DNA from 3 places in the Thermomonas mangrovi genome. Region 3 is predicted to be linked to each of the others. Evidence: predicted binding sites of a transcription regulator. Region 3 holds the regulator's gene; each other region holds the start of a gene.
What was found. The regulator sigma-54, encoded in region 3, starts transcription at its own class of promoters, with help from an activator protein. The targets are predictions, from matches to a motif close to TGGCACGNGCNTTGC.

Region 1 (9,240 bases), on a different contig from region 3:
CCGACGGCCGCATCGAGAAGCTGTTCCTGAGCGACCGCGGCGGCATCACCCTCTACCAGTTCAATCCGGCGCGGACGCGGGCGTACTACTACGCCCACCTGCAGCGCTATGCCGACGGCATCGCCGAAGGCCAGGCCTTGCGTCGCGGCCAGGTGCTGGGCTACGTGGGCGCGACCGGCAATGCCGATCCCTCGGCCCCGCACCTGCATTTCGCGGTGTTCGCGCTGGGCCCGGAGGCGCGTTGGTGGGAGGGCGCCGCGCTCAATCCCTATCCGATGCTGGTACCCGGGCGCGGCTGATCGGTCGCCCGGCAGCAAACCACACCACGCCATCGAAGTCAGGCGTGGGGACCTCCCGTGGCGGGCACGCCTTCGCCTGACTCCGCCAAGGCGGCGATGACCTCGCCGTGGTTCAGCACCAGCATCTCCGGCGGTTCGCGCACGATCCGCTCGGTCGCCACCTGCACCGGCGCAGGCGCGACATCCAGGAACGCCGCCACCCGATCGCAGACCGACTGCGGCGCCGCCGCCAGGTCTTCGTAGGCGATCCGGATCGAGGGATGCCGCGCGAATGCCGCCGCGAACTCACGGGTGCGACGCCTCGTCTCCGCGACATCGCGCAGCAGGTCCGGGATGTCGATGGCGAACGGCTGGATCGCCGGCGGCGTCCCGCCCGCGGGCACGTTGGTCACCCCGGTGTGGCGCAACACGATTTGATGCGAGAGGTACCGACGGAGCAGGTCGCGCCGGTCGAGGAACACGATGCGCAGGTCGATGTCGGCTTCGACCAGCGCGCGCACCTGGCGCCATTCCGAGCGCACCAATTCGTCGTATTTCAGCTTGAACCCGACGGCTTCGGCGCCATGCGCCTCGGCGAAGCGCGCCATCGCCGCCGCAGGGTCCCGGAAACGCTGCACCTCCAGCGCATCGCGATCCGCGGGCGCCAAACCGGCCAACGGGCCATCCACGCCGACCATGCGCGCGCCCCAGACTTCGCCATGCACCAGCAACCCGGGATGCGTACGCAAGGTGCGCACCAACATCGTGCTGCCGGTGCGCGCCGCGCAGGCAATCATGAAGCGGCGAGCGGGACGACTCATCGACCCCGCCATGGGGAGCGGCAAGTCCGATCGCAACGACTCACGGCATGGGCTCGCCGACCCGCTGGCGCGCCAATGCATGCAGGATGCGCAGGTCCTCCGCGTCGAAGGCGGCCTGCGGGTCGTCGCCGTCGTCGCGGGCGCGGTAGTGGCGATGGAAGGCGCGCACCGCCGCGGCGCGATCGTCGAGCGGGTACCCGATCGCGGCCATCGCCAGCCAGGGATCGAACCCCGCCGGCGGGTCCACCAACGGACCGCGCGGCCACAGCCCGTAGCCGGCCTCGGCCAGGCGTTGCCAGGGGAACTGCGCGCCGGGATCGACCTTGCGCCGTGGCGCGAGGTCGGAATGGCCGATCACCTGCGATTTCGGGATCGCCAGGCGCGTGGTCAGGTCATCGAGCAGGCGCAGCAGGGCAGCCAGCTGTGGCTCGGTGTAGGGCTCGCCGCGGGCGTTGTCGATCTCGATGCCGATCGACGCCGAGTTCAGTTCGGTCATCGTGCCCCAACAGCCAGCGCCGGCCTGCCAGGCGCGGTCGCCGTCGGCGACCAGCTGGTAGATGCGGCCATCGTCGCCGACCAGGTAGTGCGCGCTCACCGGCCCCTTGCTGTTGCGCGTGCGCAGCGTGTGCAGGCTTTCCGCGGCCGACTGCTGCTCGGTGGCGTGCAGCACGATGAGTTGCGGCCGGCGCGCATCGAAGTTCGGCGACGGCACCCATTCGGCGAGCGGATTGCGTTGCGGGGCATGCGCGCATGCCGAGAGCAGCAGGACGAGGGCGGCGAACGCCAGCGGCAAGCAGGAACGCGATCGAGTGTCCATGCCTGCATTGCAGCCGCAACTCGCCGGCGATGCAAGAAAAAAAGCGGGCAGCGTTGCCGCTGCCCGCGCGTCGCCGGAGGGGAGGGAGACCCGGTGACTTCAAACCATGCTTAGGCCTCGTACGCGGCTTCGCCGTGCGAGGTGATGTCCAGGCCCTCGCGCTCGGCTTCCACGCTGACCCGCAGGCCGACGGTCGCCTTCACGATGAGGTAGGCGACCAGCGCGACCACAGCGGAGATGCCGACTGTGATGAGCACCGCCTGCGCCTGGATCCACACCTGCGCGCCGATCGCGTATTCGCTCGACGCGGTCTCGGTGACGTAGTCCCAGATCCCGGCGCCACCCAGCGCGGGCGCCGCGAACACGCCGGTGAGCAGCGCGCCGCTGATGCCGCCGACGCCATGCACACCGAACACGTCCAGGCTGTCGTCGGCGCCGAGCAGCTTCTTCAGCCCGCTCACGCCCCACAGGCAGGCCACGCCGGCGATCGCGCCCATCGCCAGCGCGCCGTTGAGGCCGACCAGGCCGGCCGCCGGGGTGATCACCACCAGTCCGCCCACCGCGCCCGAGGCCGCGCCGAGCAACGACGGCTTGCCCTTGGTGATCCACTCGACCGCCGACCAGGCCACCACCGCCGCGGCCGTCGCGAGGAAGGTGTTGACGAAGGCGATCGCCGCCACCCCGCCGGCTTCCAGCGCCGAGCCTGCGTTGAAGCCGAACCAGCCGACCCAAAGGATCGAGGCGCCGACCATGGTCTGGGTGAGGTTGTGCGGCTTGATCGCCTCGCGGCCGTAGCCGGTGCGCTTGCCGATCACGTAGGCGCCCACCAGCCCGGCCACCGCGGCATTGATGTGGACCACCGTGCCGCCGGCAAAGTCCAGCGCGCCCTTGGCCCACAGGTAGCCCGACTTCGCGAGCACGCCGGGCACCGCGTCGGTGCTGGTGAACGCATCGGGGCCGGGGAAGAACCAGACCATGTGCGCGACCGGAAGGTAGGCGAAGGTGAACCACAGCACGGTGAACAGCATCACCCCGGCGAACTTCACGCGTTCGGCGAACGCGCCGACGACCAGCGCGCAGGTGATGCACGCGAACGCGCCCTGGAACACGAAGAACGCCAGCTCGGGGATGTACACGCCCTTGGTGAAGGTCGCGCCGATCGAGGCGGCATCCAGTCCGGCGGCGAACAACCGGTCGGTGCCGCCGATGAACGCATTGCCCTCGGTGAACGCCAGGCTGTAGCCGTACAGCGCCCACAGCACCGCCACCAGCGAGAACACCGCGAGGTTCTGGATCAGGATCGACAGCACGTTCTTCGACCGCACCAGGCCGCCGTAGAACAACGCCAGCCCCGGCAGGGTCATGAAGATCACCAGCGCCGCCGAGACCAGCACCCAGACGGTGTCGGGCTTGCTGATCGTGGGCGCGGGCGGTTCTGCTTCGGCGACGGCGGCGGCGGGCGATTCGGCGGGCGCAGCCTCGACGACGGCGGGCGCGGCAGCCTCCGTCGTGGTCTCGGCGGGGGTCGCCTCCGGAGCCGGCGCGACCTGCGCCAGCGCGGGCGTCGCGAATGCCGCCACCGCGAACGCCGCGACCAGCAGCAGGGCATGCAGCCGGGCAGGCCACCCGGCGCGGGAACGGGTCTTCATCGGAACCTCCTGGATGTGGTCAGAGCGCATCGGCGTCGAGCTCCCCGGTGCGGATGCGGATGACCTGGTCGAGGTCGATGACGAACACCTTGCCGTCGCCGACCTTGCCGGTGCCGGCGGCGCGGCTGATCGCCTCGAGCGCGGCATCGAACATCTCCGCGGTGACCGCGGTCTCGATCTTGAGCTTGGGCAGGAAGTCGACGACGTATTCGGCGCCGCGGTACAGCTCGGTGTGGCCCTTCTGCCGCCCGAAGCCCTTGACCTCGGTGACGGTGAGGCCGGACACGCCGACCTCGCCGAGCGCCTCGCGCACTTCGTCGAGCTTGAACGGCCGGATGATGGCGGTGATCAGTTTCATGCAGCCTCCTCGGTCAGAACGCCTTGGTCACGGTGAGCGCGAACGTGCCGTCCGCGATGCGGTGGCCGAACGGGTTGGTGTAGAGCGCGTCGTCGGCGTCGGTGTCGGTCCACGCCGCGGCGACCGAGAAGCCGTTGTCGAAGGCCTTGGTCACGCCCAGCTTCCAGTCGCTGTATTCGAACGCGCCGTTGCCGTCGATCCACTGCTTGCCGGCATGCGCGGCAAGGCTCCAGCCGCCGTCGAGGGCGAGCGTGGCGTTGAGGTCGAGATAGCCGCTGCCGCTCGAATCGACGTAGCCGAACAGGTCGGTCACCGCATGCGAGTACTTCGCGCCGAGGCTGAGCTTGTCGCTGGCGGCGACGGTCAGGCCGGCATAGACCTCGGCGGTGTCGGCGCTGTTGAAGCCGCCAGGGAAATCGCCGGGATAGGCGTAGTACAGCAGGCCGACGTCGTAGCTGACCGCATCCGAGAACTTGCCGCGATAGCCGCCGTAGACGTCGAGCTCCAGGCTGCTGGAGATCGGCGCGGCGGTGGTCGACAGGTCGGAGAGCCAGCTCACGTTGCTGCCCCAGGCCCCCGCGTAGAACCCGCCTTCGGAGGCGAATTCGATCCCGCCTTGCAGCGCGGGCTTGCCATCGGTCTGCGACACGCCGCGGAAGACGTAGTCGCTGGTCAGCGCGACGCTACCGGTGGTGCCGGCGTGCGCGCTGGTGGCCACGGCCATGCAGCCGCAGAACAGGGCCGCGAGCGTGCGCTGCACGCCCTTGCGGCGTTCCCCCATGGAACGGATATCGGACGACATGACGCAGGCTCCTCATCGAGATGAAAGCCCTCCCCGGTCATTGGTGCCGCACTTGCGTGTCGCGTGGTCCCGCCCGGCCGCGTCGCGACCGGCGGCATCGGCCCGTTCCCGCGGGCCGTGCCATGCGCCTCTCGTCCCTGTTGTGGTGGCCGCCGTTCCGTGGCGCGTGGATCGCCCGTGCCCCGCGGCGCGCGAGGCCGGGCCTGCCCCTGGTGTCAGATCGCGTAGTACATCTGGTATTCGAGCGGGTGGGTCGCCGCGCGGAACTTGGTGACCTCCTGCATCTTCAGCGCGATGTAGCCGTCGATGAAGTCGTCGGTGAACACGCCGCCGGCCTTGAGGAAGTCGCGGTCCTTGTCCAGCGCTTCCAGCGCCTGGTCCAGGCTGTGGCAGACCTGCGGGATGTTCTTCTCTTCCTCCGGCGGCAGGTCGTACAGATCCTTGTCGCTGGGCGCGCCCGGGTCGATCTGGTTCTTGATGCCGTCCAGGCCGGCCATCATCAGCGCGGCGAAGGTCAGGTAGCCCGACTGGATCGGGTCGGGGAAGCGGATCTCGATGCGGCGCGCCTTCGGGTTCGACACCCACGGGATGCGGCACGAGGCCGAGCGGTTGCGCGCCGAGTAGGCCAGCATCACCGGTGCCTCGAAGCCCGGGACCAGGCGCTTGTAGCTGTTGGTGCCGGAGTTGGCGAACGCGTTGATCGCCTTGGCGTGCTTGAAGATGCCGCCGATGTACCACAACGCCAGCTGCGACAGGCCGCCGTAGCCGTCGCCGGAGAACAGGTTCTGGCCGCCCTTGGCCAGCGACTGGTGCACGTGCATGCCGCTGCCGTTGTCGCCGACGATCGGCTTGGGCATGAAGGTCGCGGTCTTGCCGTTGCGGTAGGCGACGTTCTTGATGATGTACTTCATCGCCAACAGTTCGTCGGCCTTCTTCACCAGGGTGTTGAACTTGGTGCCGATCTCGCACTGGCCGGCGGTGGCGACTTCGTGGTGGTGGACCTCGACCTCGATGCCGACCTGCTCGAGCGTCTTGCACATCTCCGCGCGCAGGTCGTGCAGCGAATCGGTCGGCGGGACCGGGAAATAGCCGCCCTTCACGCCCGGGCGGTAGCCGCTGTTGCCGCCCTCGACCTTGGCGCCGGTGTTCCACGCGGCTTCCTCGGAATCGATCTTGAAGAACGTGTGGCCCATGTCGTTGCCGAAGCGCACGCCGTCGAAGATGAAGAACTCCGGCTCCGGGCCGAAGAACGCCTGCTCGGCGATGCCGCTGGCCTTGAGGTAGGCCTCGGCGCGCTTGGCGACGCCGCGCGGGCAGCGGTTGTAGCCCTGCATGGTGGCCGGGTCGAGGATGTCGCAGGTCAGCACCAGGGTCGGGTCCGCGTAGAACGGATCGAGGTAGGCGGTGGACGCGTCCGGCAGCAGGACCATGTCGGATTCGTTGATGCCCTTCCAGCCGGCGATCGAGGAGCCGTCGAACATCTTGCCGTCCTCGAACAGGGCGGGCTCGACGATGCTCGCGGGGAAGGTGACGTGCTGCTCGACGCCGCGCATGTCGACGAAGCGCAGGTCGACGTACTCGACCTTGTTGTCCTTGATGAGTTTCTCGACGTGTTCGAACGACATGGGTGGCTCCGACGGAATAGGGGTGGCGATGCATTCCCTAATGCAACCTCCGTGCCAACACCCAAGCCATTGATTTGATTAGATTCGCATCGTGCATTGCAGCATTTTTGCGCCGATACGGTGCTAAATAAGACGGCATTGCACCAGATTGATGCATTCGCGGGCTGCGCTATCCTGCCGCATCCCAGGGACGGCCCGCCCGCATGAACGACCTGCTCGCCGCGCTGCTGCTCGGCATCATCGAAGGGATCACCGAGTTCCTGCCGATCTCCAGCACCGGCCACCTGCTGATCGCCGAGCGCTGGCTGGGGCACCGCAGCGACCTGTTCAACGTGGCGATCCAGGCCGGCGCCATCCTCGCGGTGGTGCTGATCTACTGGAAGCGACTGTGGGGGATGCTGGTCGCGTTCGCCGGCCACGACGCGCCCTCGCCCTACGACCCGCTGGGCATCACCGCCACGCCCGCGCAGTCGCGCGACTACGCCTTCAAGCTGCTGGCCGCGTTCGCGGTCACCGCCGCGGGCGGGCTGCTGGTCAAGCAGCTCGGCTGGGAATTGCCCGACACCGTGCGCCCGATCGCCTGGGCGCTGATCATCGGTGCGTTCTGGATGGTCATCGCCGAGCAGCTGGCCGCGCGCCGCGCCGCGCGCGAGGGCGAGCGCACGGCGATCTCCTGGACCACCGCGCTCCTGGTCGGCGTGGCGCAGGTCGTCGCCGGCGTGTTCCCGGGCACGTCGCGTTCCGCCGCCACCATCTTCGTCGCCCTGCTGGCCGGCACCACCAGCCGCGCCGCGGCGACCGAATTCGCCTTCGTGGTCGGCATCCCCACGATGTTCGCCGCGACCGGCTACGAACTGCTGTCGCTGGCGCGCCACGGCGGCATCGGCGAGGAGGACTGGGCCTCGCTCGGCGTCGCCTTCGTCGCTTCCGCGGTCACCGCCTTCGTATCGGTGAAGTGGCTGCTGCGCTACATCCAGAGCCATCGCTTCACCGCGTTCGCGATCTACCGGCTGCTGTTCGGCATCGCCCTGCTGCTGTTGCTGCCGGCCAACGCCTGAGCGTTCACGCGGGCGTAACGATTCGCCCCGTTGCATGGGCCATCCACGGGAGGCTCCTCCGATGAAGCGACTCTTGCTGCTTGCGCTGCCCCTGCTGCTGGCCGCTTGCCCCGCCCGCCAGGCCGCCACCGACGTGGCCCCGCCACCGCCGCCGAACGCCCCCACGCCGCCGCCGGCACCGCAGGCCCCCGACCTGGCCGCGGAGCTGCCGCGCTTCCACTGGCGCCTGCAGGACGCGACCGATGCGTCCGGCAAGCGCATCGATGCCCTGTTCGCGCGCACCGAGCTGCCCCTGCAGCTGGACTTCCGCGACGGGCGCATCGCGGTCGCCAACACCTGCAACCGGATGATGGGCCACTACGCGACCAGCGCGGGCACGCTGACGGTGGAGCGCCTGGCCTCGACGATGATGGCCTGCGTCGATCCCAAGCTGATGGCGCTGGACCGCGAAGCCGGCGCGCGCCTGCAGGGGCCGCTGGCGATGGGCCTGGTCGCCGGCGATGCCCCCGGGCTCACCCTGCGCAACGCCGCGGGCGACCAACTCACGTTCGCCGGCACGCCGACGCCGGAAACGCGCTACGGCGGTCCCGGCGAGCGCATCTTCCTCGAAGTGGCGGCGCAGACCGCGGCGTGCAACCACCCGCTGATCCCGGACATGCAGTGCCTGCAGGTGCGCGAACTCAAGTACGACGACAAGGGCCTCAAGGTCGGCGACCCGGGGCCGTTCGGCAACTTCTACGCGACCATCGAGGGTTACACCCACGAGCCCGGCGTACGCAACGTGCTGCGCGTGGATCGCTACGAGATCAAGGACCCGCCGGCCGATGCACCGTCGCAGGCCTTCGTGCTGGACATGGTGGTGGAGTCGGCCATCGAGCGCCGCTGAACGCCGGCTCAGCGGTTCAGCGTGTAGGTCCCGTACAGCGCGGCTTCGGCCAGCACGTGGCCGTGCATGGCACGGAAGGCGTCGCCCGCGGTGAAGCCCGGCGGCAACCCGAGGCCGGCGACGTCCAGCGCGAAGAGGCGGAAGAAGTAACGGTGCTCGCGCAGGTCATGGGCCGGCGGATACGGTCCGTCGTAGCCGAAGTACTGCCCGCCCATCGCCGCATCGCCGGCGAACCAGCCGGTGTAGTCGTTGAGCCCGCGCACCCCGCCCGCGTCCGCGCCCGCCGGCTTGCCGCCGGCGCTGATGCCGTCGCTGCAGCTGCCGGCGGCGATCTCGCGCAGGTCGGCCGGCAGGTCGGCGACCACCCAGTGCACGAAGTCGCCACGCGGATGCTCGACCGGGATCGGGGTGCCGGCATCAGCGACCAGCGCGCCGTCGGTGGGCGCATCGGGATCGATGCACAGCAGGACGAACGCGCGCGTGCCTGCGGGCACCTCGTCCCAGGCCAGGTGCGGGTTGCGGTTGCCGCCGAACCCGCCGGGCGCGCCCATCGCGAATTCGGCCGGGATCGGCTCGCGGTGGCCGAAACTGTCGCTGCGGATGCGCATGGGGACTCTCCTGTCGTGGCGTGCCGCGATTCTACGATCGCGACGATCGCGTCGGTCGCCTGTGCGCGTCGGCTCAGTCGCGGTCGAGCAGGCGCGCGGCCACCCAGCGCTCCGCGTAACCGTCCAGGCTCGCGCGTTCGATGAAGCCGCAGTGGCCGCCGTGGTCCGCCAGTTCGAGGTCCACCGCCGGGTACTCGGCGATCGCCGCGAAATCCGCGACCGGGATCACCGGGTCGTCCGCGGCCATCAGGATGTCGGCCGGCACCGGCAGCGCGCGCAGGCGCCCGCCGGCCACCGAGTAGCCCTCGAAATAGTCGTCGATGGTCGCGAAGTCGGTG
Region 2 (9,240 bases), on a different contig from region 3:
TGGATTGCGCATGGAAACGATCGGTTCTCCCCTCCTGTGGCTGGTGTTCGGCGTGGTGGTCGCCGCCGCGCTGCTGGTCGACCTGGTGCTGATGCGCCATGGCGGCCCGCACAAGGTGACGTTCAAGGAAGCGGCCTGGTGGAGCGTGGGCTGGGTCGCGCTGGCGCTGGCCTTCAACGCCTGGCTGTGGTGGTACAGCGGCCAGCAGCTCGGCCCCGACGCCGGCAACCGCATCGGCATGGAATTCCTGACCGGCTACCTGGTCGAGAAGTCGCTGGCGGTCGACAACATCTTCGTGTTCCTCATGATCTTCACCTACTTCGCGGTGCCGGAGGAGCAGAAGCAGCGCGTGCTGGTGATCGGGATCATTGCTGCCATCGTGCTGCGCGCGATCCTGATCTTCGCGGGTGCGCTGCTGCTGGCGAAGTTCCACTGGATCCTCTACGTGTTCGGCGCGTTCCTGCTGCTGACCGGCATCAAGATGATCATGGCCGCGGGCAAGGCGCCGGACCTGGAGAAGAACCCGCTGCTGCGCTGGCTGACCGGGCACGTGCCGATGACCCGCGGCTACCACGGCAGTGCGTTGTCGATCCTGCAGGACGGCAAGCGGCTCTACACCCCGCTGTTCATCGTGATCGTGATGATCGGCATCACCGACGTGATCTTCGCGGTGGACTCGATCCCGGCGATCTTCGCGATCACCGAGGATCCGTTCATCGTGCTGACCTCGAACGTGTTCGCGGTGCTCGGCCTGCGCGCGATGTTCTTCCTGCTGCAGGGCATGGCCGACCGCTTCCACCTGCTGCCCTATGGGCTGGCCCTGGTGCTGATGTTCATCGGCGCGAAGATGCTGCTGATCGACGTGTACAAGATCCCGATCACGGTCTCGCTGGGCGTGGTCGCGGCGACCATCGGCGCGACGATCGCGTTGAGCATGCTGCGGCCGCAGGCGTCGCCGCCCGCCGGCCACGGCTGACCGCGCGGGGCGCCTTGCATTCGCAGGCACGGCGCCCCACCTCGGCTGCATGCCACCGCCCGCGACCCCCGACACGCAATCGCAGCAGGACCGGCGCCGGTTGCGTGGCGCGTTCAACGCCAGCCTCGGCTTCGTGCTGCTGCTGGCGGCCTGCTTCGCCGCCCAGCATGCCTTCGACTGGACCTTCCTGAGCGTCACCCCGGGCTCGGCGGCCGGGCTGCTGGGCCTGCTCGGCGCACCGCTGCTGCACGGCTCGGCGGGACACCTGCTGGCCAACAGCTCGGCCTTGTTGATGCTGGGCACGCTGGCGCTGACCGCCTTCCCCAAGGCCACGGTGCGCGCCCTGCCGCTGCTGTGGCTCGGCTCCGGGCTCGGCGCCTGGCTGCTCGGCCAGCCCGGTTCGCACCACCTCGGCGCCAGCGGCGTCACCCATGGGCTGATGTTCCTGGTGTTCGTGCTCGGCCTGCTGCGCCGCGACCGCGCCGCGATCGCCGCCGGCATGCTCGCGTTCGCGTTCTACGGCGGGATGCTGATGACCATCCTCCCGCGCGAGGCCGGGGTGTCCTGGGAATCGCACCTCGGCGGCGCGCTCGCGGGGGTGCTGGCCGCCTTCCTGTTCCGCCGCAGCGACCCCGCGCCGCCGCGCCGCAAGTACAGCTGGGAGATCGAGGAGGAACTGGCGCGCGAACAGGCGGCGCGCGAGCGCGACATGTACGAACCCGATGCCCCGCGCGAGGTGCCGGTGCTGTGGCAGCGCGACGCCGGGGAAGAACCGCGCGGCAAGGTGCTGCCGTTCCGCCGCCCCGGCGAATGAACTACTTGCCGGCCAGCACCGCCGCGCCCAGCTGGCGGTCGTGCCAGCGCGACAGCAGGAGCAGCGATGTCGCCGCGCCGCACAGGCACAGGAACATGTCCCACTGCGTGTCCCACGGGTCGCCCTGGGTGGCGAGGAAGGCGTCGGCATCCGCGCCGTAGACCAGCGCCGCCCACCATTCGATCAGTTCGAAGAACGCGGAGAAGCTCAGCGCGGCGGCCAGCACCAGATACGCCAGCCAGCCGCCGCGGCGCAGCGGGGTCAGGCGCAGCAGCAGCTCGCGGGCGAGGATCGCCGGCACGAAGCCCTGCATCCAGTGCCCCAACCGGTCCCACGGATTGCGCGCGGTGCCCAGCAGGTCCTGCAGCCAGAACCCCAGCGGGGTTTGCGCGTAGGTATGCGCGCCGCCGTGGACCAGCACCAGCGCGTGCAGGAACAGCAGCCAGCACAGCAGGCGGGTCAGCGGGAAGCGATCCCACTTCCATGCGACCAGCGCCAATCCGGCCATCGCCCACACGGTTTCCAGCAGCCAGGTCAGGCGATCACCGGCAATGGCGAAGGACGCCGCCAGCGCGAGCACGGTCGCGCCGGCCAGCAGCCAGCGCTCGCGGCGGGTGGGCGGGACGGCGATGCGGGGGGTGTCCATCGCGCGATGCTAGCGCCTGCATTGGGCCGCCGTTGCGGAAGCGCGCATTAAGCTGCGCCCTCGCCCGCCGGCGACCCCGTCCCGCCTTCGCCCCGAGACCGCCCCCGATGCCCCGCGCCTTCGCCGCCGCCCTGCTCGCCAGCCTGCTTGCCGCCTGCGCCAGTGCCCCCGAGGTGCGCGCGCCGGTCAGCGTGGTCGCCAGCACGCCGCCGCCGGTCAAGGTCGGCATCGCCCTCGGCGGTGGCGCGGCCAAGGGCTTCGCCCACATCGGGGTGATCAAGATCCTGGAGGCCAACGGCATCACGCCGGCGGTGGTGTCCGGCACCAGCGCCGGCAGCGTGGTCGGCGCGCTCTACGCCAGCGGGATGGATGCCTACGCGATGCAACAGAAGGCGTTCGCGCTGGACGAATCGCGGATCCGCGACGTCAGCCTGTTCTCCGGCGGCGTGGTTAAGGGCCAGAAGCTGCAGGACTACGTCAACGAACTGGTCGACGGGCGCCGCATGGAGCAGATGCGCAAGCCGTTCGCGGCGGTCGCGACGCGGCTGGAGGATGGCCAGCGCACGGTGTTCGTGCGCGGCAACACCGGGCAGGCGGTGCGCGCCTCGAGCTCGATCCCGGGCGTGTTCGAGGCGGTCGCGATCGGCAAGGCGCATTATGTCGATGGCGGGGTGGTCAGCCCGGTCCCGGTCGATGCCGCGCGCGAGCTCGGCGCCGACTTCGTCATCGCGGTCGACATCGGCAGCAAGGCCGACGGCATCGCCAGCCCGGCGAGCATGGTCGGCAACGTCAACCAGAGCATCAAGATCATGGGCCAGAAGCTCGGCGCGCAGGAACTGGCGCGTGCCGACATCGTGATCCGGCCGAAGGTCAACGACATCGGCGCCGCCGACTTCGCCCAGCGTAACCGCGCGATCCTGGAAGGCGAGCGCGCCGCGCAGGCCGCGCTGCCGCAGATCCGCGCGCGCCTGGCCGCGATGCGCGATGCCCGCCTGGCGCAGGCGAGGCAAGCCGCCGAGGCGGAAGCCGCGCGCCAGCGCGAGGCCGAGCGCAAGACGCGCTGCGCCGCGCAGCAGGGCTGGCTCGACGTGCTGCGCCGCGACCCCGACTGCCGCGGCGGCTGAGCGCGATCAAGCCGCGGCGATGGCGCGGGCGTAAACTCTGGGCATGAACGCCAAGCCCGCCCGCCTCGAGAACATCGTCACCGACAAGGGCAAGGTCCCGGTCTACGCCACCGGCGTGGTGGACCAGCCCTGGGACGACTACAGCGACGTCGACCACGGCGTGTGGAAGGCGCTGTACCAGCGCCAGCGCGAGATCCTGGTCGGCCGCGCCTCGGACGAGTTCCTGCAGGCGCAGGACATGATGGGCATGAGCCCGGACCGCATCCCGCGCTTCGCCGAACTCAACGCCGTGCTCGAGGCCGCGACCGGCTGGACGATCGTCGGCGTCGAAGGACTGCTGCCCGAACTCGATTTCTTCGAGCACCTGGCCAACCGCCGCTTCCCGGTGAGCTGGTGGATCCGCCGCCCGGACCAGCTGGACTACATCGAGGAACCGGACCTCTTCCACGACCTGTTCGGGCACGTGCCGCTGCTGATGATCCCGGCCTTCGCCGACTACATGCAGGCCTACGGCCGCGGCGGGGTCAAGGCGCACGGCATCGGCGCGGACGCGCTGGCCAACCTCACCCGCCTGTACTGGTACACGGTCGAGTTCGGCCTGATCCGGCAGCACGACGGCCTGCGCATCTACGGCAGCGGGATCGTGTCCAGCAAGGGCGAATCGATCCACTGCCTGGAGAGCGCGGCGCCCAACCGGATCGGCTTCGACCTGGAGCGGATCATGCGCACCCGCTACCGCATCGACAGCTACCAGAAGACCTACTTCGTGATCGACAGCTTCGAGCAGCTGATGGACGCGACCCGCCCCGACTTCACCCCGATCTACGCGCGGGTGGCGACCCAGGGCGCGATCCCGGCCGGCGACGTGCTCGATTCCGACCACGTGTACCAGCGAGGCAGCGGCGAGGGCTGGCCCACCGACGGCGACGTCTGAGGCGCATGCTCAGGCGGGTCGGCGCACGTCCCCGCCGAGTCGCCGGTACAACGTGCTGCGACTGACCCCGAGCCGACGCGCGGCCTTCGCCACGTTGCCGTCGCAGGCTTCGACCGCGGCGCGCATCGCCGCCAGTTCGAGCGCATCGAGCGCTGCTGCCGGCATCCGCACGGGCTCGACGTGCCCCGCGGCCGGCGGTTGGCGGAGATAGGCCGGCAGCGCATCGATCCCCACCTCGCCGCCGGGTTCCGACAAGGCCGCGAGGGTCCGCAGGCACGAGACCAGCTGCCGCATGTTGCCCGGCCAGTCGTAGCCGGTCAGCAATGAGAGGGCGGGCTCGGCGAGGCGACGCCCGCTGCCGATCCGCGCCCACAACGCTTGCACGACCTCCGTGCGCGCGGCGCGCTCGCGCAGCGCGGGCAGGCGGACCACGTGGTCGCAGATCCGGTAGTACAGGTCGGCGCGGAAGCGCCCTTCCTCGATCGCTGCCTGCAGGTCGCGATGGGTCGCGCATACCAGCGCGAAGTCCAGTGGCACCGGCTTGCCCCCGCCGAGCGGCGACAACTCCCGCTCCTGCAGGACGCGGAGCAGGCGCGGCTGCAGCGCCAGTGGCATGTCGCCGATCTCGTCGAGGAACAGCACCCCGCCGTCGGCCTGCCGCAACAGGCCCTGGCTGCCCTGCTTGCGCGCACCGGTGAAGGCGCCGCTCTCGTAGCCGAACAGCTCCGCTTCGATGAGTCCTTCCGGCAGTGCCGCGCAGTTCACCGCCACGAAGGGCTTGCCGGCCCGCGCGCTGCGCCGGTGCAACTCGCGCGCGAACACTTCCTTGCCGCAGCCGGTCTCACCCTGCAGCAGGACCGCGATGCCGGCGTCCAGCACGCGCCTGGCTCGGTCGAGTTCCAGGTCCTGGGTGGCGTCGAACAGGGGATCGCCAGGCCGGCTGGCCGCCGACACGGTGATCGCAGCGGGTACGCGCGCGCGCCGCGCGCGGGTGGGCGCATCCACGTGCCCGTACAGCGCGCGGCCGAAGCGATCGAGCAACATGCCGTCGTCCCGCAGCCGCGACAACGCATCACCGAACAGGCTCTCCCAACTGGCGCGCCCGAGTTCGTGGCGCTCCAGCCCGAACAGATCCAGCCCCGCGCGATTGGCTGCCACCAGGCGTCCATCGCGGAAGGCCAGCAACCCTTCGCGCGCGCTGCCCAGCAGGGCGCGGTCGCGATGGACGCGCAGCAGCTCGCACTCCGGGAGGCCTTCATCGAAGAAGCGGTGTTCGATGTTGGCCACGGCCAGCCTCGCCAGCCCGAGCGCGTGCACCTGCGCGATGGCGGCATCGCCCGAGATGTCCAGCACGCCGACCAGTTGGCCGCGGGGGTCGAAGATCGGCGCCGCCGCGCAATTGAGGATGCGGTTGGCGGCGGCGTAATGTTCGCCGCCGCGGACCTCGACGGCGTGCCCTTCCGCGATCGCCGTGCCGATCGCGTTGGTACCCACCCGGGCCTCGTTCCAGCAGGCGCCCGGCATCAGCGCCACCCGTCCGGCCTTGTCGAGGAAGACGGTGCTGCCGGCGGCGTCGAGGATCCAGCCGTCGGCGTCGGTGAGGATCGCGATGCTCCCGGTCGTGGCGGCGTCGCTGGCGAGCATCTCGATCTCGGCGCGCGCGAGTCGCCAGAGGCGCTCGTGTTGTTCGCGCATCTCGCGCAGGCGCGCATCGCCGACCGGTTCGATCGCCGGACGACGATCGGCGGCCAGGCCGAGGGAACGGCAGCGCCGCCACGACTGCAGGATCGCATTGGGAAGCTGTCCCACCGGCGCGCCGCCTTGCTCGAAGAAGGCGCGGCGGGCATGCGCGAGATCGGGGTTGCGGGTCGGTGGCGCGTGGCCCATCGGAGTGCCTCCTGGCGATGTGTCGCAATTTGCGACAGCGCGATCGCCTGCTGTCCCGATACACAACACGGCATTGCGACACCCTGCAACGATTTTCGATGCTGCGCTGCGGGACGTTTCTTGCGCAATGCCTGTCCTCATGCGCGTCCACGCGATGACGCACCGCAACAGCACGAGGTGGCACGCGGCCTGCGCCAGCAGCAGTACCCGCACCGGGTCCACATCCACGCACGGAGTCCCGCATGAACGCAGTCGCCTCGCCCCGCCCGCAAGCCGTCGATCCGTCCTCGATCTTCAAGACCCGCTACGACAATTTCATCGGCGGCCAGTGGGTGGCGCCGGTCGGCGGGCAGTACTTCGAGGACACCAGCCCGATCACCGGCAAGGTGATCACCGCCGTCGCGCGCTCGCAGGCCGCCGATGTCGAGTTGGCGCTGGATGCCGCGCATGCGGCCAAGGACGCCTGGGGCAAGACCAGCACGACCGCGCGCGCCAACATCCTCAACAAGATCGCCGACCGCATCGAACAGAACCTCGAGCTGCTCGCGCATGCCGAAACCTGGGACAACGGCAAGCCGATCCGCGAAACCCTCAACGCCGACATCCCGCTGTGCGCTGACCATTTCCGCTACTTCGCCGGCGCGATCCGCGCGCAGGAAGGCGGCATCTCCGAGATCGACCACGACACCATCGCCTACCACTTCCACGAACCGCTGGGCGTGGTCGGCCAGATCATCCCGTGGAACTTCCCGCTGCTGATGGCCTGCTGGAAGCTGGCGCCGGCGCTGGCGGCGGGCAACTGCGTGGTGATGAAGCCGGCCGAGCAGACCCCGGCGAGCATCCTGGTGCTGCTGGAAGTGATCGGCGACCTGCTGCCGGACGGCGTGCTCAACGTGGTCAACGGCTTCGGGCTGGAGGCGGGCAAGCCGCTGGCATCCAGCAACCGGATCGCCAAGATCGCCTTCACCGGCGAGACCACCACCGGCCGGTTGATCATGCAGTACGCCAGCCAGAACCTGATCCCGGTGACGCTCGAGCTGGGCGGCAAGTCGCCGAACATCTTCTTCGCCGACGTGATGGCGGAGGACGACGATTTCCTCGACAAGGCGATCGAAGGCTTCGTGCTGTTCGCCTTCAACCAGGGCGAGGTCTGCACCTGCCCGAGCCGCGCGCTGGTCCAGGAATCGATCTACGAGCGGTTCATGGAGAAGGTGCTCGCGCGTGTCGCGGCCATCAAGCAGGGCAATCCGCTCGACCCGAACACCATGGTCGGCGCGCAGGCCAGCAACGAGCAGCTGGAGAAGATCCTCAGCTACATCGACATCGGGCGGCAGGAAGGGGCCGAGGTGTTGATCGGCGGCGAGCAAAACGTGCTCGACGGCGAACTGGCCGGCGGCTTCTACGTCAAGCCGACCGTGTTCAAGGGCCACAACCGGATGCGCATCTTCCAGGAGGAGATCTTCGGACCCGTGGTGTCGGTCACGACGTTCAAGGATGAGGCAGAGGCGTTGCAGATCGCCAACGACACGCTCTATGGCCTCGGGGCCGGCGTGTGGAGCCGCGACGCCAACCGCCTGTACCGAATGGGCCGCGCGATCCAGGCCGGCCGCGTGTGGACCAACTGCTACCACGCCTATCCGGCGCACGCAGCGTTCGGCGGCTACAAGCAGTCCGGCATCGGCCGCGAAAACCACCTCGACATGCTCAACCACTACCAGCAGACCAAGAACCTGCTGGTGAGCTATTCGCCGAAGGCACTGGGCTTCTTCTGACCGGCGCCCGCCATCCCCGCGCGAGCGGGGATGGCGGCAGGTTCCCGTGCGGCGGATGCGCGCTCACCCTCCCCGGCGTGCATCCGCCGTCTCTTGCCTGCAGGCATCGCTTCGCATGGACACCCGCCAGGTCATCGCCACGATCCCCGCGCTGCAGCTGATCGAAAGGCTGCGCACGAAGCATGGCGCGCTGCTCTTCCACCAGTCGGGCGGCTGCTGCGACGGCTCGTCGCCGATGTGCTATCCGGTCGGCGATTTCATCGTGGGCGACCGTGACGTGAAGTTGGGCGTGATCGGCGGTGCCGACTTCTACATCAGCGCCGCGCAATTCGACTACTGGAAACACACCCAGCTGATCATCGACGTGGTGCCCGGCCGCGGCGGGATGTTCTCGCTGGAGAACGGCGAGGGCGTGCGCTTCCTCGTGCGATCGAGGCTGTTCACCGATGCGGAGTTCGCATGCCTGCGCCAAGCGGGCCGCGCGTGAACCCGCTCACCGCGGCATCACGCCGCGCCGCCGATCCTGCGCCACCACCCACCAAGGTGCCCGTGCATGGCCCAGGATCTCTCCCGCGCCGGACCCGACGAATGGCGACAGGCGCTCGACGCCCTCGATGACGCCGGCGCCCGCATCCGCCGCGATGCCGGCCAGACGCCGATGCCGGAGCACGACGCCCTGCTCGCGCGGCTGACCCGCCGCCTGCGCACGCTCGGAGACGCGGACGTGGCCGCCCTGGCCGACGATTTCCGCGAGGCCTGCCTGCGGGTGCTGTGCTCCGCCGATCCCGCTGCGCCGCTGGCCGCGCTGGGCCTGGTCCAGGACACCTTGCGCCGCCTGCTGCAGCGCCACGCACTGGCCGGGATGCCGCGCGCCGCCTGAGCCGCAACGCCCCGAACCGCGGCTATCCTGCGCGGATGGACCACGCCCCCGACCTCGCATCCCCCGCCGCCTGGTGGCGCTGGGCCCGCCAATGGCGCAAGACCCGGCTGGTCGACGGCGTCGACCGCATCGCCGTGCTCGAGCACGTACACGAGGGCGGCGAGCTGGGGCCGCGCTACGCCTTCATGGTGGTGATGTCCTGCGGGA
Region 3 (9,240 bases):
GGTCTCCGAGCGCAGCTTGGGCAGCCAGGTGTCGAGGAAACCTTCGACCTGCGCCACGTAGGCGACGACGTCGGCATCGCCGTCGAGGTGCTCGCGGACTTCGGCATCGCGGCCGGACAGCGGGCGCAGGCGCGCGTCCCAGTGCGGGTTGGGCAGCACCCGCGCATCGAACACGAAGTCCGCCTCGGGTGGTACCCCGCGCTTGTAGGCGAAGGATTCGAACAGCAGCGACAGGCCGACGCCCGACAGTCCGAACTCGGTCAGCACCCGGCGCCGCATCTGGTGGACGTTGAGGTCGCTGGTGTCGAGCACGGTGTCGGCGATCTGCCGCACCGGGCGGAGCGCCTGGCGCTCCAGCGAGATCGCGTCCGGCAGCACCAGCCCGAGGTGGCTCAACGGATGCCGCCGGCGGGTGTCTGCGTAGCGTCGCAGCAACACCTCGTCGCGGGTGTCGAAGAACAGCAGGCGCGGGTCCAGGCCCTGCGCGCCGACCTGCGACAGCACGTCGGGGACTTCGGCGAGGTCGCCCAGGCTGCGTGCGTCGATGCCGACCGCGATCCGGTCCGGCGGGTTGTCGCCGGCCAGCAGGCGGCGCACGAACTCCGGCAGCAGCTCCGCCGGCAGGTTGTCGACGCAGTAGTAGCCGAGGTCCTCGAAGGTCTTCAGCGCCACCGACTTGCCGGAGCCCGACAGGCCGCTGACGATCACCAGCGCGGGCGCGGCGCTCACTGCGCGCGCTCCAGGAAGTGGCTGTGCCGGGCCATGAAGGCGGCGGCGGGATCGACGCCCTTGCTGCGCAGGATGTGCATGCGGGTGGCGGCTTCGGTCAGCACCGCGAGGTTGCGGCCGGCCATCACCGGCAGGGTGATCATCGGCACGTCGAGGTCGAGCACGCGGCGGGTGCCGATGTCGCCGGTGAGGCGCTCCAGGCCGGTGGGGCTGGGCTCGAGCGAGGGCTTGCTGAGGTGCACGATCAGGCGCAGGTACTTGTTCCGCTTGACCGCGGTGTCGCCGAACATCTCGCGGATGTTGAGCACGCCCAGGCCGCGCAGTTCCAGCATGTCCTGCAGCAGCTCCGGGCAGGTGCCGTCGAGCACGTCGGGCGCGATCTGGGTGAATTCGGGGGCGTCGTCCGCGACCAGCCGGTGGCCGCGGGTGACCAGTTCCAGCGCGAGCTCGCTCTTGCCGGAGCCGGACTCGCCGGTGACCAGCACCCCCATCGAGTAGATCTCCATGAACACGCCGTGCAGCGTGACCCGCGGCGCCAGCGTGCGCGCCAGCTTGTACTGCAGGTGGTTGAGGAGTTCATGCCCGCGCTTGGGCGAGCTCCACAGCGGCGTCTCCGATTCCTCCGCGGCCGTGCGCAGGTCGTCCGGGCAGCTCTGGTCCTTGCTGATCACCAGCGCCAGCGGCCGGAAATCCATGATCTTCTGGATCGTCTCCCAGCGCTGGCGGGCGTCCAGCCCGTCCAGCCAGGCCAGTTCCTCGCTGCCGAGGATCTGCACCTTGTTGGGATAGATGATGTTGAGGTAGCCGGCCAGCGACGGGCGCCGGGCGACGGTTTCCACCGCCTCCAGCACCCGCCGGCCGGCCTCGCGCTCGCCGGCGATCCAGCGCAGGCCCAGCGCGTCCTGCTGCAGCGCGAACAGTTCGGCGGCGGTGATGCGCGCGGCGTTCATCGGGTCGCGTGGACGCGGGCCGGCGCGTCAGGCCGCGTCCTGCGGGAGGCCCTCGCCGCGGTGGTGGTCGACCATGCGTTCCTTGTGCTTCATCAGCAGCCGGTCGAGCTTGTCCGAGAGCAGGTCGATCGCGGCGTACATGTCCTGCGCGGAGGCGTCGGCATGCAGGGTCTTGCCGGAGAGCGCGACGGTGGCCTCGGCCTTGTGGTCGGGCTTGTCCAGGCCCAGCTGCACGCGGACCTGGCAGGGATGGTCGAAATGCCGGCCTAGGCGGGAGAACCGGTTGTCGACGTACTCGCGCAGGGCGGGCGTCACTTCGATCTGCTGGCCATGGGTTTCGATCTGCATCTGGACCTCCTTCGACGTGGTGCGATCCGGGCCGGGCCCGGGTGGGGCGATGCCGCTGCGTCAGCCGATCCGCACGCGTTCGTGCGAGGCGGGGATCTGCAGGGCTTCGCGGTACTTGGCGACGGTGCGTCGTGCGACCGGCACGCCTTCCGCCTTCAACGTATCGGCAAGCCGCGCATCGGACAAGGGCTTCCGCGGGTCCTCGGCGGCGACCAGCTTGCGGATCATGTCCTGGATGGCGGTGCTGGACGCGCTGCCGCCGTCGCCGGTCTCGATCCCGGAGGCGAAGAAGTCGCGCAGGGCGATGGTGCCGCGCGGGGTCCGCACGTACTTGCGGGCGATCGCGCGGGAGACGGTGGATTCGTGCATGCCCAGCTCTTCGGCGACCCGGCGCAGGGTCAGCGGGTGCAGGGCCTGCGCGCCGAACTCGAGGAAGCCGGCCTGCTCCCGGACGAGGCAACGCACGACGCGCAGCAGCGTGTCGGCGCGCGACTCCAGGCCCTTGAGCAGCCAGCGCGCCTCCTGCAGGCGCCCGCGCAGGTAATCGGCGTCGCTCGGCCGCGCGTGCCGGATCATCTGCTCGTAGCCGCGCTGGATCGCGATCCGCGGCATCGCGTTGCTCGCCAGCGCCACCCGCCACATGCCCTGCTGGCGCCAGATCACGCAGTCGGGGGTGACGTAGGTGCCGGGTGGCAGCTCGCCGTAGCGCGAGCCGGGACGCGGGTCCAGGCTGCGCAGCAGCTGCACGGCGGCGTCGGCGTCCTCGCGCCTGCAGTCCAGTTCCGCGCACAGGCCGTCCAGGCCCATACGCGGCAGGCGCGCCAGCGGTCCGGCGGCCACGTCCAGCGCAAGCGCGCGCCCCGGGGTCTCCGCCGGCAGCGCCAGCAGCTGCAGGCGCAGGCATTCGCCTAGGTCGCGGGCGCCCACGCCCACCGGGTCGAACTGCTGGATCCGGTGCAGCACCTGCTGGATCTCGGGGTGGGTGGCCCGCACGCCAGGCAGCAACACGTCCGCGATCGCGTCGAGGCCGTCGCGCAGGTAGCCGTCGTCGTCGATCGCGTCGATGATCGCCAGCCCGATCGTCGCGTCGCGCTGGCTGAAGTGGCCGAGGTGGAGTTGCCACAGCAGGTGGTCGCGCAGGGTTTCCCCGCTGCTCGCGCGGTCGCCCGGGTCGCCCATGTCCTCGTCGCCGTCGCCGCCCGGGCCGATGCGTTCCTGCCAGGGCTCCGCATCGCGATCCCAGCGCTCCTCGGCAGGCGCGTCCTGCGGCGCGGCATCAAGCATCTCGGCGGACGGTTCGCCGGGGATCGCGTCGCCTTGGTCGGTCTCCTCGGTCCAGTCGAGCAGCGGGTTGCTCGCCACCGCGTCGGCGACTTCGGCTTCGAGCTCCGCGGTGGACAGCTGCAGCAGCCGGATCGCCTGGCGCAGTTGCGGCGTCAGGACCAGGTGCTGGTGCAGCGCGGGGGACAGGCGCGGCTTCATGCGCGGCCAGCATAGCCGCATCCGCGTGGAATTTGACCGTCGGGCACCCGCCCGCGGCGTTTACAGCGTGAAGCCCTCGCCCAGGTAGACGCGGCGCACGTCCGGGTTCTCGAGCAAGGTGGCCGGTGCGCCCTGCGCCAGCACCGCGCCCTCGGCGAGGATGTAGGCCCGGTCGCAGATGCCGAGGGTCTCGCGGACGTTGTGGTCGGTGATCAGCACCCCGATCCCGCGGTCCTTGAGGTGGCGGACGATGCGCTGGATCTCGTTGACCGAGATCGGGTCGACGCCGGCGAAGGGCTCGTCCAGCAGGATCATGCGTGGCTTGCCGGCCAGCGCGCGGGCGATCTCCACGCGCCGGCGCTCGCCGCCGGAGAGGCTGGCGCCGGCCTGGTCGGCCACGTGCCCGATCTGCAGTTCGTCGAGCAGGTCGGCCAGTTCGCGTTCGCGGCCGTCCTCGTCGAGGTCGGGGCGCAGCTCCAGCACCAGGCGGATGTTGTCGGCCACCGACAGCTTGCGGAACACCGAGGGTTCCTGCGGCAGGTAGCCGACGCCGAGCTTGGCGCGGGCGTACATCGGCTCGCCGGTGATGTCGCGGCCGTCGAGGGTGATGCTGCCGGCATCCGCCGGGACCAGGCCGACGATCATGTAGAAGCAGGTGGTCTTGCCGGCGCCGTTCGGGCCGAGCAGGCCGACGACCTCGCCATCCCGCAACTCCAGGCCGAAGTCGCGCACGACCTCGCGCGACCGGTAGCGCTTGCGCAGGCCCTTGGCGACCAGCATCAGTTCGACGCCTTGGCCGGGGCCGGCTGCGCCTGCGCGCTCTTCGGCAGGATCCGCATCTTCACCCGGCCGCCGCCGGCGCCGCCGCCGCTTTCGACCTGCCCGGTCTTCATGTTGTAGACCACGCGCTGGCCGCTGAGGCTGCCGCGCTGCTGGTTGATCACCACGTTGCCGGTGAACACCACGACCTCGGTCCTGAGGTTGTAGTCCACGTTGCTGGCCTTGGCATCGATCTGGTTGCCGTCGTCCAGGGTCTGGCGCAGGGTCACGCCGCCGCTGAGCAGGGCGCGGCTGGGATCGCCGCCGCTCTGCTCGATCACCGCCTTGGCCGCGACCACCCGCAGGCTGCCCTGGGTCATGGTCACGTTGCCGGTCAGCGTGCAGCTGTCGTTGGCGCCGAGGCTGCAGGTGCTCTGCGCCGCCTCGATGTCCATCGGCTGGTTGCGGTCGGAGGTGCGCGCAGGCGCGCCCGCCGCGAACGCGAGCGAGGCGAGGGCGAGCAGGGCAGCCGCAAGGTCAGCGGGGCGTCGGGACATAACGGGTGCGCACGTCGGAAAGGAGGGAGACTTGCTGGCGGTCGAATTCCGCGCGCAGGCCGCGCCCCTGCATTGTAAGGCCGGGGCGCGTGATCCTGACGTCGGCGGTGGACGCCGCGCGGTTCTCGCGCGGGAACAGGTCCAGCGACTGGGTATCGATCCGGGTAGGCGGCGGCACCGCGGCCGGGCTGGTGGCGACCACGTTGCCACGCAGCCGCAGCTGCTTGCCGTCGTCGGGGACGTGGCCGCTGCGCGACCGCACTTCCCAGTAGGCACCCTGGCGGTCGGGTACCAGGAACACCGGGGTCTCGAGGGTCATCGACTTCGCCCCCGGATCGCGCTGCAGGCGGGGGCCGCGCAGGGTGAAGGATTCCTTGCCGGCAGAGTCGAGCGCGACCAGCTCGAAGTCGCGGAGGATGAAATCCGAGCGGGGAGAGGCGGTCGTCGGTGCCTGCCGCGCGACATGCCGCCACACCGACCAGCCGGTGAGGACCGCGGTCGCCAGCAGCACGAGGGTGAGGCCGCCGCGCCAGGTCACGGGTGTTCCCCGTGGGCGAGGATCGCCTCGACCCGGCCCTGCGCATTCAGCAGCAGGTCGCAAGCGTCGCGGGCCGCGCCTTCGCCGCCCGGGCGCGGGGTGACCCAGTGCGCCGCGGCGCGCGCCCACGGGTGCGCGTTGGCCGGCACGATCGCCAGGCCGGCGGCGCGCAGCGCGGCCAGGTCGGGCAGGTCGTCGCCCATGAACGCGACCGCGTCCATGCCGATGCCCATCCCGGCGGCGATCTGCTGCATGCAGGCGAGCTTGCTGCGCTCGTGGGTGTGGACGTGCGCGATCTTGAGTTCGCGGCCGCGCTGTTCGACCACCGGGCTGATCCGTGCGGTCACCAGCGCCAGTTCGATGCCGGCATGCCGCAGCAGGGTCAGGCCCATGCCGTCCTGCACGTGGAAGCTCTTGGCCTCGTGGCCGTCGGTGCCGTACAGCAGGCGGCCGTCGGTGAGGGTGCCATCGACGTCGAAGCCGACCAGCCGGATGCGGCGGGCGCGCTCGAGCACATCGGCAGGGTAGGCGGGCATCGACGCGTCCATCAGACCACCCGCGCGCGCAGCAGGTCGTGGATATTGAGCGCGCCGACCACGCGTGCGCCCGCATCGACCACCAGCAGCGCATTGATCTTGTGCGCCTCCATCAGCTGCGCGGCTTCCACCGCCAGTGCGTCGGCATCGATGGTCTTCGGCGCGCGGGTCATCACCGCGTCGATCCGGGTCGTACGCAGGTCGACGCCGGCGTCGTCCAGGCTGCGACGCAGGTCGCCGTCGGTGTACAGGCCCAGCAGGCGGTCATCGGCATCGACCACCGCGGTCATGCCCAGCCGCTTGCGGCTCATTTCCACCAGCGCCTCGCTGATCGTCGCTGCGGGACCGACGCGCGGCACGTCGTCGCCGGCGTGCATGACGTCGGTGATGTGCAGCAGCAGGCGGCGGCCAAGCGCACCGGCCGGGTGCGAGCGTGCGAAGTCGTCTGCGGTGAAGCCGCGCGCCTCCAGCAGGGCGACCGCGAGCGCATCGCCCATCGCCAGCGACGCGGTGGTGCTGGAGGTGGGGGCGAGCGCCAGCGGGCAGGCTTCGGCGGGGACGCCCACGTCGAGGTGGATATCGGCCTCGCGCGCCAAGGTTGAGCCGGCGCGGCCGGTCATCGCCAGCACCGTGTTGCCCTGGCGCTTGAGCGCCGGCAACAGCAGCAGCAGTTCGTCGCTTTCGCCCGAGTAGGACAGGGCCAACACGACATCGGCGTCGGTGACCATGCCGAGGTCGCCGTGGGCGGCCTCGCCGGGATGCATGTAGAACGCCGGGGTGCCGGTCGAGGCCAGGGTCGCCGCGATCTTGCGCGCGACGTGGCCGGACTTGCCCATCCCGGTGCACACCACGCGGCCGCGGCTGGCCAGGATCGCCCGGCAGGCGGCGGTGAAGGCGCCATCGATGCGACCGGCCACCGCGGCCAGCGCCTCGCCCTCGATCGCGAACACGCGGCGCCCGCTGGCGGCGAAATCGAAGGCATCCGTGCTGGCGGGCGGGGCTGGGGACACGCGCATCTTCCCGGGGGGAGGTTCCGTTAGACTTGTCCATTCAGTTTACGCGAGCCCGCCCACCCCGCCATGAACGCAGACACCATCCGCGACCTGATCGAGTCCGGCCTGCCCGGCGCCCGCGCGCAGGTGCGCGGCGACGATGGCGTGCATTTCGAGGCGACCGTGGTCTGCGCCGCATTCGCCGGCAAGCTGCCGCTGGCCCGCCACCGCATGGTCTATGCCACCCTCGGCGAGCGCATGGGCGGCGAGATCCATGCCCTGCAACTCCGCACCCTGACCCCGGACGAGGCCAACTGATGCAGAAGATCGTGGTCCAGGGCGGGCAGCGCCTCGAAGGCGAGGTCCGCATCTCCGGCGCCAAGAACGCCGTGCTGCCGATCCTGTGCGCGACCCTGCTGGCCGACGCGCCGGTGCGGATCACCAACGTGCCGCGCCTGCACGACGTCCTCACCACCGCCAAGCTGCTCGCCGGCCTCGGCGCGGGCGTGGTCCACGAGGGCGACGTGCTGTCGGTGGATCCGCGCAGCGTCGACCGCCACGTCGCGCCCTACGAGCTGGTGAAGACCATGCGCGCCTCGGTGCTGGTGCTGGGCCCGCTGCTGGCGCGGTTCGGCGATGCCGAGGTCTCGCTGCCCGGCGGTTGCGCGATCGGCTCGCGGCCGGTGGACCTGCACATCAAGGGCCTGCAGGCGCTGGGTGCCGAGATCGTGGTCGACCACGGCTTCATCAAGGCACGCAGCGATGGGCGCCTGAAGGGCGCGCGGCACGTGTTCGAACTGGTCAGCGTGGGCGCGACCGAGAACGTGATGATGGCGGCGGCACTCGCCGAGGGCACCACCGTGCTCGAGAACGCGGCGATGGAACCGGAGATCGTCGACCTCGCCGACTGCCTCAACGCGATGGGCGCGCGGGTGCGCGGGGCCGGCACCCACACCATCACCATCGAGGGCGTGGCGTCGCTGGGCGCGTGCGAACATGCAGTGGTGGCCGACCGCATCGAGACCGGCACCTTCCTGGTCGCCGCGGCGATGACCGGTGGCCGCATCGTCGCCACCCACGCGCGGCCCGACACGCTCGACGTGGTCCTCGACAAGTTGCGCGAGGCCGGGGCCGAGGTCACGACCAATGGCGACCGGATCAGCCTGGACATGCACGGCAAGCGCCCGCGCGCAGTGAACATCACCACCGCGCCGCATCCCGCGTTCCCCACCGACATGCAGGCGCAATTCATGGCGCTGGACTGCATCGCCGATGGCGTGGGCGTGGTGAACGAGACGATCTTCGAGAACCGCTTCATGCACGTGAACGAGCTGCTGCGGCTGGGCGCGGACATCCGCGTCGATGGGCACACCGCGGTGGTGCGTGGCGTGCCGCAGCTCAGCGGCGCGCCGGTGATGGCGACCGACCTGCGGGCCTCGGCATCGCTGATCCTGGCCGGCCTGGTGGCGGACGGGGAGACGGTGATCGACCGCATCTACCATCTCGACCGCGGCTACGAGAACATCGAGGCCAAGCTGTCCGCGCTGGGCGCGCGCATCCGCCGCGTGGACTGAGCGGGCGATCCCTCCCGCAGACAAAAAAGCCCCGCGTCGCGGGGCTTTTTCATTGCGGGAGCGGGAGGCTCAGCGCACCGATTTCAGGACCAGGTCGAGCTCGTCCTTGCCATCCTTCTTCTGCAGGATGCGCGCGGGCACCGGGAGCCCCTCGACGACCCACACGATGACCTGCTTGTTCTCGCTGGTGCGGCTGACCTTGGTCGCCTCGCGCGGCTTGCCGGCGATGGTCACGGTCTCCTTGCCCAGGGTCTGGTAGGCCTGCGCGCGCACCACGCCGTTGTCGACCATGCGGTACTTCAAGGGCTGGCCGGCGCCGACGTCGCGGACCAGGGCGAGGTTGAGCAGCATCGCGTCGAGGTCGCCTTCCTGCAGGCGCACCGGACCCATGCGGTCCGCCTTTACGTCGCCGCTCCAGCGCGCCTCGCCCTTGCCCCAGTCGTAGGTCGCGTTCTTCTGCGACTTCTTCATCAGGAACTGGCTGGAGTCCTGGCCGGACAGGGGGCGCCAGGCACCGTTGCGCTCTTCGAACACCGTGGCCTGGCGCAGGGTCGCGACCGGGCTGTCGATGTCCAGCGCGTAGGTCCAGCGGTCGCCGCCGTTGGACGACAGCGACATCCGTGCATCCGCGCTCACGCCGCCCATCACGCTCGCGCGGTATTCGGCCACGAACGGCTTGGCGGCCCATGCCGGCGCGACGGCGAGCGCCAGGGCGAGCAGGGCAGAGGTGCGGAACAGTTTCATGTCATGGTCCCTCGATGGCGTGGGGCGCCAT

Region 1: the regulator sigma-54 is predicted to act here: its motif matches at 6,393-6,407, upstream of glnA (type I glutamate--ammonia ligase).
Region 2: the regulator sigma-54 is predicted to act here: its motif matches at 6,560-6,574, upstream of adh (aldehyde dehydrogenase).

What each region holds. Positions count from the first base shown of each region.
Region 1 is NZ_JAPEVV010000003.1:153,902-163,141, forward strand. Features, by position in the region: gene ON759_RS07270 (M23 family metallopeptidase) at 1-299, shown strand, start outside; gene ON759_RS07275 (hypothetical protein) at 338-1,099, opposite strand; gene ON759_RS07280 (N-acetylmuramoyl-L-alanine amidase) at 1,140-1,916, opposite strand; gene ON759_RS07285 (ammonium transporter) at 2,027-3,565, opposite strand; gene ON759_RS07290 (P-II family nitrogen regulator) at 3,585-3,923, opposite strand; gene ON759_RS07295 (TorF family putative porin) at 3,937-4,725, opposite strand; gene glnA (type I glutamate--ammonia ligase) at 4,941-6,350, opposite strand; gene ON759_RS07305 (undecaprenyl-diphosphate phosphatase) at 6,554-7,408, shown strand; gene ON759_RS07310 (META and DUF4377 domain-containing protein) at 7,470-8,294, shown strand; gene ON759_RS07315 (YbhB/YbcL family Raf kinase inhibitor-like protein) at 8,303-8,902, opposite strand; gene ON759_RS07320 (YheT family hydrolase) at 8,976-9,240, opposite strand, start outside.
Region 2 is NZ_JAPEVV010000003.1:232,367-241,606, forward strand. Features, by position in the region: gene ON759_RS07605 (TerC family protein) at 11-976, shown strand; gene ON759_RS07610 (rhomboid family intramembrane serine protease) at 1,026-1,790, shown strand; gene ON759_RS07615 (DUF2238 domain-containing protein) at 1,792-2,436, opposite strand; gene ON759_RS07620 (patatin-like phospholipase family protein) at 2,544-3,560, shown strand; gene phhA (phenylalanine 4-monooxygenase) at 3,604-4,494, shown strand; gene ON759_RS07630 (sigma-54-dependent Fis family transcriptional regulator) at 4,504-6,381, opposite strand; gene adh (aldehyde dehydrogenase) at 6,624-8,153, shown strand; gene ON759_RS07640 (DUF779 domain-containing protein) at 8,269-8,640, shown strand; gene ON759_RS07645 (hypothetical protein) at 8,707-9,033, shown strand; gene ON759_RS07650 (DUF389 domain-containing protein) at 9,069-9,240, shown strand, end outside.
Region 3 is NZ_JAPEVV010000002.1:419,550-428,789, reverse strand. Features, by position in the region: gene rapZ (RNase adapter RapZ) at 1-729, opposite strand, end outside; gene hprK (HPr(Ser) kinase/phosphatase) at 726-1,679, opposite strand; gene hpf (ribosome hibernation-promoting factor, HPF/YfiA family) at 1,707-2,027, opposite strand; gene ON759_RS05765 (RNA polymerase factor sigma-54) at 2,088-3,509, opposite strand; gene lptB (LPS export ABC transporter ATP-binding protein) at 3,570-4,289, opposite strand; gene lptA (lipopolysaccharide transport periplasmic protein LptA) at 4,289-4,825, opposite strand; gene lptC (LPS export ABC transporter periplasmic protein LptC) at 4,806-5,363, opposite strand; gene ON759_RS05745 (KdsC family phosphatase) at 5,360-5,899, opposite strand; gene ON759_RS05740 (KpsF/GutQ family sugar-phosphate isomerase) at 5,911-6,915, opposite strand; gene ON759_RS05735 (BolA family protein) at 6,979-7,209, shown strand; gene murA (UDP-N-acetylglucosamine 1-carboxyvinyltransferase) at 7,209-8,465, shown strand; gene ON759_RS05725 (DUF3108 domain-containing protein) at 8,535-9,209, opposite strand.